2 regions of the Bacillus sp. N6 genome follow, and region 1 is predicted to be linked to the other one. Evidence: riboswitches for the same ligand, from Rfam matches in the RefSeq annotation. Region 1 holds a riboswitch; the other holds the start of a gene.
The links. A riboswitch is a leader RNA that binds a small molecule or an ion and turns the genes downstream of it on or off. The one in region 1 is predicted to bind cyclic di-AMP.

Region 1 (4,429 bases):
GTGATTATGTAGATTGGAGTAATCTACAAAGACAACAATTGTATGCAGAGAGCGACGTAAAGAATAATCTCCCAAAAGCTATAGCGGCTAAAAAACGTTTAGAAGAGATTAATAGCGATGTAACAATAAAAGCTCTCGTTCAAGATGTAACAGCTGAAGAGCTAGAAGAACTTGTTACAAACGTTGATGTAATGATTGATGCGACTGATAATTTTGAAACACGCTTTATTGTGAATGATATAGCACAAAAATATTCTATTCCATGGATTTACGGTGCATGTGTAGGTAGTTACGGTCTTTCTTATACAATCATTCCTAGTAAAACACCATGTTTATCATGTTTATTGCAGTCGATTCCGCTTGGCGGGGCAACATGTGATACAGCGGGTATTATATCACCTGCTGTATCTCTTGTCGTTTCTCATCAAGTAACAGAAGCTCTTAAACTGTTAGTAGAAGATTACGAATCACTTCGAGATGGGCTTGTATCGTTTGATATGTGGAAGAATGAGTATTCATGTATGAATGTGCAAAAGCTTCGCCAGCATAATTGTTCTTCATGCGGAGAGAATGCATTATATCCGTATTTAAATAAAGAGAACACATCAAAAACAGCAGTTTTATGCGGGCGAAATACAGTTCAAATTAGACCACCTCATAAAGAGGAAATGAATTTTGAACAATATAAAGAGTTGCTGGAAGGTCGCGTGAATGATTTAAATGTAAATCCATATTTACTATCATTTTCTGTTGAAGACAAGAGGTTAGTCGCCTTTAAAGATGGCCGTGTGCTCGTACATGGAACGAAAGATATAAGCGAAGCAAAAACGATTTATCATCGCTATTTTGGATAGAAAAGGATGAGTGGGATGAAAGTGAATAAAGCTTTAACAATTGCAGGGTCTGATAGCGGCGGCGGTGCTGGAATTCAGGCAGATTTAAAAACATTCCAAGAGCTTGGTGTATACGGAATGACGGCTATTACGGCAATTACTGCTCAAAACACGCTTGGCGTTCAAGGGGTATATCCTGTTCCGTTAGAAGGTATTACAGAACAGCTGAATTCAATTGGTACGGATTTAACACCAGATGCAGTGAAACTAGGAATGTTATTTAGTAGTGAAATAATTCAAATTGTTGCAGAACAAATTAAAAAATTTGGCTGGAATAATATTGTGCTAGATCCCGTTATGATCGCAAAAGGCGGTGCATCATTATTACAGCAAGAAGCAGTTCATGCATTAAAAGAATATTTATTACCAGTAGCAACCGTTATAACACCGAATGTTCCAGAAGCAGAAGTGTTAACTGGGATGGAGATTCATAATGTTGAAGATAGTAAGGAAGCTGCAAAAGTATTGCACGAATTAGGTGCTAAATATGTGCTTATGAAGGGCGGACATGCAGAATATCAAGGTAATGAAGTAATTGATTTCCTCTTTGATGGAGAAGAATTTATTGAGTTTAGAAGCGAGCGAATTCCTTCAAAGCAAACGCACGGAAGTGGGTGCACATTTGCTTCAGCGGTTACAGCAGGACTTGCGAAAGGATACTCAATTGAAGATGCTGTTCAAGAAGCAAAACGATTTATTAGTATAGCAATTGAAGAGCCATTGAATATTGGTAGTGGTCATGGACCGACGAATCATTTTGCGTATAAAGTGAATAGAACGCGTGTATAGATAAGTGAAAAGCCAGTTTTATAACTGGCTTTTTTTCTGTTTACTTTTTCAAAATACAGGAGTAATATATCAGCCAGAATATATTTTTTTGTAAACGCTGAGTCCAATTATATGGAGCGGAGGAACCAATTTGTGCAGTGTCACTAGGGGTGAATCTTTCAAATTTGAAAGTAGGGCTACTCTCAAAGCCCGAATCCGACAGCTAACTTCGTAAGCGTCTTGAGAGAGGACGGTGCCATGATGGATACATCACTTCATCGATCTGATTAGTATAGGGGAATATCAATCTATGTTTGATTTCTTTTATACTAAGGAGGATGAGGTACATGGAACTAACACTTATTTGTGTTGGAGAAGAAAGTAAGGTAAATAGTTTAAGAGATCTAGTTGCATTTCAACATGAGTTAGTTATTTTTACAGCAAATGAAGAGGTAGCGGCTGAAGTTAGGAATTGTGGGTTTGATTGGACTTATAGTTGTAGTAAGGAGCAGGATTTTACTAGTATTTGTGAGTGTATTAAGAAGGTCATTTTACTAGGGGATGAGCTTCCAATCGTTAGTTTCTTCACAGAACACATTCGTTTTTCTTTTCAAGCACCTATTACTGTTGTTACAAGGAATAAACGATATCCAGCGAGGCTCTATGAAACAATTGGAGCTAAGTTTGTCGTGTTTACAAATTGTGATAATATTTCTTTTTTATTTTTTGAATAGGGCGGGGGAAGAAATGATGAAGGTACTATTACTTGGAGATATAGCAAATCGTTGGGCAGTATCGGTAGAGCGAGTTCAAGAATTGGTCCAGATTGATCCCCTTTTTCCAGGGCCATATATTATATTACCATCAAAAGATGCTTTGTATTTAGAGATGGATATTACCGAGTATGAGCAGCTACATGCAGAATTGACACAAGTTTATATTCGTGGGAGAAATTTACGTGCATTTTTACGAGGAGAATAAAGGGTGAATAAAAAAGAGCGAATGCTGAGTGCAACAAGCTATGCACTTCATGTCATTCGCTCTTTTTATTTCATATTTAAAAGGTCATTTTTAAGAAAAGAAAAGAGAAATAAAGAAAATAGATGAAATAACAGTAATAATCTTCAATGTAAGCGTTTAAATGAATGTAAATATTATTATTTTCAGTAATTTACCCCTTTACAAGTGAAATATAGAGGAGTATATTTACTCTCATAAATCATTCATAAAATTTCCAAAAAAACCTAAAATCGCTGAGTTCCAGAAATGGAGCGGGGGAACCAATTTTGTGCATCGTCACTTGGGGTGAATCTTTCAGTTTTGAAAGTAGGGCTACTCTTTAGGCCCGAATCCGACAGCTAACCTCGTAAGCGTTTAGAGAGGAGGTTTACTTTTTGTTGTTCATTTTTTGAACACTGAGTAGAGCTCAGTGTTCTTTTTTAATATTTAAATGGTAAATTTTAACAAAAAGAGAGGGATAGTTATGTTAGATGTTGTAATGGTCGGGATTTTTATTTTATTAGTTGCATCGATGGCAAGTCTTGCAAGTTGGTCAGATAAAGTTGTGAAAGAAGGAAAGCAATCATGATGATTGTCTTATCGGTTATTGTCGCAGCAATTACAGTGTATTTAGTGTATGCATTATTAAATCCAGAGAAGTTTTAATTAGGGGGAATTATTCATTATGATTTGGGTTGCAGTCATTATTACAATGCTCTTGTTTATTTTAGTAGCAAAGCCAACGGGGATTTATTTAGAAAAAGCTTTTCAAGGTAGCAAAACGTTAGATAAAGTATTCGGGCCTTTTGAAAAACTTATTTTTAAAATTACGGGTGTAAAAGCATACAATCAAACGTGGAAACAGTACGCATTATCATTAGTTTTATTAAATGGATTTATGATCGTTGTCGTATACTTCATTTTCAGATTACAAGGTGTGCTGCCACTAAATCCAGCGCATATTGAAGGGATGGAGCCTACGCTCGCTTTTAATACAGCAATTAGTTTTATGGCTGATACAAACTTACAGCATTATAGCGGTGAAAATGGTTTATCTTATTTATCACAATTAATCGGAATTACATTTTTAATGTTTGCGGCACCAGCAACGACATTAGCGCTCGTTATGGCTTTTATAAGAGGACTTGCTGGAAAAGAACTTGGTAACTTTTTCGTTGATTTTACGAGAGCGTTAACGAGAGTGTTTCTTCCTATCGCATTTATTGCGGCACTAGTTTTTGTCGCACTTGGCGTACCACAAACGTTAGATGGGGCGGTTACAGCACAAACGATTGAAGGTGCAAAGCAAAGTATTTTACGTGGACCTGTTGCATCATTCGTTTCCATTAAGGAACTTGGAAATAACGGCGGTGGATTTTTCGGAGCAAACTCTACGCATCCTTTCGAAAATCCAGGACAAATGAGTAATATTTTGCAAATGATGCTTATGATGTTATTACCAACAGCACTTCCATTTACGTACGGACGAATGGTCGGAAATAAAAAACAAGGCCGCATTCTTTTCGTGTCACTATTTATGGTATTTTTACTAGGGTTTATAACGATTACGACATCTGAACTAAACGGGAACCCGGCATTAAATGGAATGGGTATCGAACATGTACAAGGAAGTACAGAAGGGAAAGAAGTACGATTTGGAACAGTATTTTCTTCACTATACGCAACAGTAACGACAGCTGCTGAAACTGGGGCTGTTAATACGATGCATGATACGTTAACACCAATTGGCGGTCTAGTTCCACTTGTAA
Region 2 (4,429 bases), 1.0 Mb from region 1:
ATGAACCACCTCTCTCATATTGCTACAGTACTTACTTATCGCCACAAAACATTTTATTATTTTTCATATGTGTTTAGTATGAATAATATTGTATAAATTTTCTATTTCATCGAAATTCCCACATTCACATAGTGAATATATTACGTAAAAATATTATTCATTTTAAACTAAAAAACATGCGTAAATATGAAATTTCGTTTTGTTTTCATATATGTTTTGTACTGTAAGGTCATTTAAACACAGCTGTTTATATAACGTAAAGAAGTATTTTCATTCCCTTTATTTCCAAGCTTTCATGTCCTTATTTCAAAATATAATCCGATTCACTTTATCGATTGAAATATCTATATATCACAACAGAAAACACTACTTATAAATAACTAATAAAATTATATCCATATAACTTTTAAACCCATATGCAATTATGCATAGCATATACACAAAAAGGATAGCTTCATTTTCACGAAGCTATCCTTCAAAAATCTTCTTATTTTTTTAAATGATATGGAACTGTCGTAATAACAACATTTCTTTTATAAAGTAAATACGCACGTATGAGTAAACTGGATTGATTATGAAGAATGTTATGCCAACCTTTTTTCGGAATGAACTGTGGTATAACGACCGTAACGCGGTAATTCGATTCACTTGCCTTATATTGCACTGTATCAATGAACTTCGTTAACGGCTGAATAATACTTCTATAATGAGAATGTAATGTAACAAGCCTTACTTCAGGTTGCCACACCTTCCATTTCTCTTCAAATTTCTTTTCCTCTTCTCTGTCAAAAGCAACATATACAGCGATAACTTGATCTGCAGAAAGAGATTTCGCATAGTTCAATGAATTTTCTACTACATGCGTCATACCTGCTACAGGAACGACAATTACATTCCCCTCAATTGGAATAAGAGGCTCGCAAGTTTTTAAACTTAATTGATCACCCACTGCATCATAATGCTTCTTAATTCGATGGAATAAGAAGATAATAACTGGTAAGAAAATAAGAATCGACCAAACTTGTGCAAATTTAGTTAAAAAGAACATGCTCATTACGATAAAACTAATAACTGCACCAATTAAATTAACCGTTAATTTTAAAGCCCATCCTTCAGGTTTTTCACGAAGCCACTTTAATACCATCCCTGTTTGAGAAAGTGTAAATGGAATAAATACACCTACTGCATATAACGGAATTAAATGTTCTGTTTGTCCTTGGAAAGCTACAATTAAAATAATCGAAGCAACTCCAAGTATTATAATACCGTTTGAGTAACCTAGACGGTCTCCTCTAATCGTAAACATTCTCGGTATGAATTTATCTTTTGCGAGGTTAACCGCTAATAAAGGAAATGCAGAATAGCCTGTATTAGCTGCGAGAATTAATATTAAAGCTGTTGTACCTTGTATGAAATAGTACATGAAATTACGTCCAAATGTTTGTTCAGCAATTTGAGAAACAACTGTTACTTCTTTACTCGGCGTCACTCCGTAATAATAAGCTAAAAATACAATTCCTGAAAATAACACAGCAAGTAATGCACCCATTGCAAGCAATGTTTTTGCAGCATTGTTTGGCGCAGGATCTTTAAAGTTCGGAATTGCATTTGAAATTGCTTCAACACCTGTTAAAGCAGAACTACCTGATGCAAATGCTCTTAACAGTAAAAACAAACTAATACCCGCAACCGGCGTTCCGATCGGCGTGTGTAAAGCCTGCGAAACGTGACCAGTCAAAATATTATATATGCCTACACCAATTAATATAAATAGGGCTAAAACAAATAAATAAACAGGATATGCTAAAACAGAAGCTGATTCCGTTACTCCTCTTAAATTTAAGATCGTAATAAATATAACAAATATAATCGCAATGATTACATTATGTGCATGTAAACTAGGAAAAGCAGATGTTAGCGCATCTGTACCTGCAGATACACTTACCGCAACAGTTAAAATATAGTCGACTAATAAAGATCCTCCAGCAATTAAGCCTGGATTCATCCCTAAATTTTCTTTTGATACAACATACGCTCCCCCGCCATGCGGATAAGCAAAAATAATTTGACGATAAGATAAAATAAGGGCTGTCAATAATACTAATACCCCAACAGCGATCGGAATGGAATACCAATAAGCGATCGCTCCCACACCTGCTAAAGCAATTAAAATTTGCTCTGGACCGTAAGCAACTGATGACAATGCATCAGAAGATAAAATAGCTAAAGCTTTCGTTTTATTAAGCTTTTGTTCTCCAAGCTCTGTTGATTTTAACGGTCTTCCAATTAAAAATCTTTTAATAGATGAAACCAATGCTGTCCACTCTCCAATAATTTTGTACGAACTTTTCTGCTTGTTACAGCCAGTAAACGATTTCTTCAGAAAACAAAAAATGTCTACAAGCCATAGCGAAATAGACTTGTAGACATTATTTTTTTTGTCGCACAAGCTCCACCTTCCTTCTCAATATAACGCTTACGAGGTTAGCTGTCGGATTCGGGCCTATGAGTAGCCCTACCTTTTTCAAGGATTCACCCCATCGGATTATGTACTAATCCGTAAAAACGGGTCCCCCGTACCATGCGGTTTCAGCGATTTAGAAAATTGAAACTGTGGATTATAATACTCCTTTATTTTCAAAAAGTAAACAAAAATTTTTAATAAGAAAAAAATTAAAATGATTGCGCATAATCCGCTGAGAAATATACATAATGAATATTAAAAATCCGCAAAGGAGACCCATATGTCTAAAGAAAAGAAGCCTATTTTTTCCGATTCATATTTAGATGCAGTAGCAAATGAAATTAATCAGTTATATGGTAAACGTGAACAGGAAATAAATTTGACAGATAGAACGAAAAGAAATAAATAATTTGTCATACAAAAAATAAAAAAGATAGCAATACACTTATATATTGCTATCTTTTTTATTTTTTCATACATCTAATTCTATTACAGATTTGTTAAAGGTCATCTCTTCATACACCTTTAAATTTTGATATATAGATTCTAATAATGGTGCCGCTATAGAAAATTTCTCTGCTACATCCAGTAAATATCCTTGCAAGTGCTTCCCTTCAATAAACGAACCCTTTTCCATATCACGTTGCATTGATGACTTCATATCATACGAAATTTTATCAATCGTTTTCATATGTTCCTGGGCAATATTAGCCTTTACTGGAGCTCCTAATACTCTCATGATTTGTACAGATTCCTCAAACACATTACGGATAAAATCACGGCCGCCTTCACTTTCACGGATTGGTCCAATTGGTGCACGCATTAACGTTGTCACACCTGACATTACAGTAATAAATAAATATTTATGCCACATATCTTGCGTAATATTTTCACTTAAAACAAAACTAGATTTCGTACCTGAAAATGCTTTAGAAATATGCTTTACTCTCTCTGAATTTTGAGACTTAATTTCTCCAAACACAAGTCTGTTGGCAGCGCTAGTTTGTACAATTTCTCCTTGATCGTTTAACGTCGTCTCGATAAAGCATAAACCGCCAATTACTTTTTCTTCGCCGAATTCTTTTTGTAATAGCGATAAATGAGCGATACCATTTAACAATGGAATGATTACAGTATTTTCGCCAACAAACGGCTTCAAATCTTGAATTGCCTCGTTTAAGTGATACGCTTTTGTTGAAAATAAAATGACATCAAATGGAGAAGTTCGCTCTTCTTTCGTTATTAATTTCGGTCGGAAGGAAAAATCCCCGTTAACACTTCGGATTACAAGTCCTCTTTCCTCTAATTGTTTTTTCCGTTTACTACGAACAAGAAACGTGACATCTTCTCCCTTCTCGACTAATCTGCCACCAAAAAATCCTCCGACTCCACCAGCGCCTAATACTAAAATCCGCATACAGCATCCCCCTTTTCAAAATACAATTTTATAACTTTTAGTATACATAACATTATACATGTTCCCTACTAAATAAGCTGAATTTTCACTCTCAATTGAGTATAAAAGAGTGGTTATTTTCAAATAAATTTGGGCATGTTGTTTCTATAGCATATATGGAAAGGACACAATGTAGATGGAGGCAATACAAGCAATTGAGGAAAAAGGTGTAGCAACAGCTATATTCCAATTTATATTCCCGTTTTCGTTTAAAGCTGGATATGAACAAAATATGTTCCCTTTCTTACAAAAAAACGATTTTCGTCCTTTTCGGCTCGATCATCTCGATGATGAAAATACATATTATGGGGAGTTTAAAGTTTCACATCAAAATATGGAAGCATACTATCTTTCATTTACAAATAAAATTCTCTTTCCTCATTCAGAGCATCAAAAGGGCTTGCAACGTTATTCAAAGGACCTTAACTTAACTGGACATTTAACAACAAACCTTATTTCAATTCCATTCAAGATACACTCTATTGATGTCACACTTTGTCCTTATGAAC

Region 2: it holds a riboswitch for cyclic di-AMP, as region 1 does, so the genes downstream of both, ACUXVC_RS09170 (APC family permease) here and ACUXVC_RS03855 (hypothetical protein) in region 1, are expected to answer to the same signal.

Annotation. Positions count from the first base shown of each region.
Region 1 is NZ_CM127843.1:750,446-754,874, forward strand. It holds gene thiF (thiazole biosynthesis adenylyltransferase ThiF) at 1-854, shown strand, start outside; gene thiD (bifunctional hydroxymethylpyrimidine kinase/phosphomethylpyrimidine kinase) at 870-1,682, shown strand; cyclic di-AMP (ydaO/yuaA leader) riboswitch at 1,768-1,915, shown strand; gene ACUXVC_RS03855 (hypothetical protein) at 2,009-2,395, shown strand; gene ACUXVC_RS03860 (hypothetical protein) at 2,409-2,642, shown strand; gene ACUXVC_RS03865 (hypothetical protein) at 2,646-2,768, shown strand; cyclic di-AMP (ydaO/yuaA leader) riboswitch at 2,903-3,048, shown strand; gene ACUXVC_RS03870 (SipW-dependent-type signal peptide-containing protein) at 3,145-3,249, shown strand; gene kdpF (K(+)-transporting ATPase subunit F) at 3,249-3,326, shown strand; gene kdpA (potassium-transporting ATPase subunit KdpA) at 3,346-4,429, shown strand, end outside.
Region 2 is NZ_CM127843.1:1,757,939-1,762,367, reverse strand. It holds gene ACUXVC_RS09170 (APC family permease) at 488-2,314, opposite strand; cyclic di-AMP (ydaO/yuaA leader) riboswitch at 2,459-2,605, opposite strand; gene ACUXVC_RS09165 (hypothetical protein) at 2,745-2,873, shown strand; gene panE (2-dehydropantoate 2-reductase) at 2,937-3,881, opposite strand; gene ACUXVC_RS09155 (hypothetical protein) at 4,057-4,429, shown strand, end outside.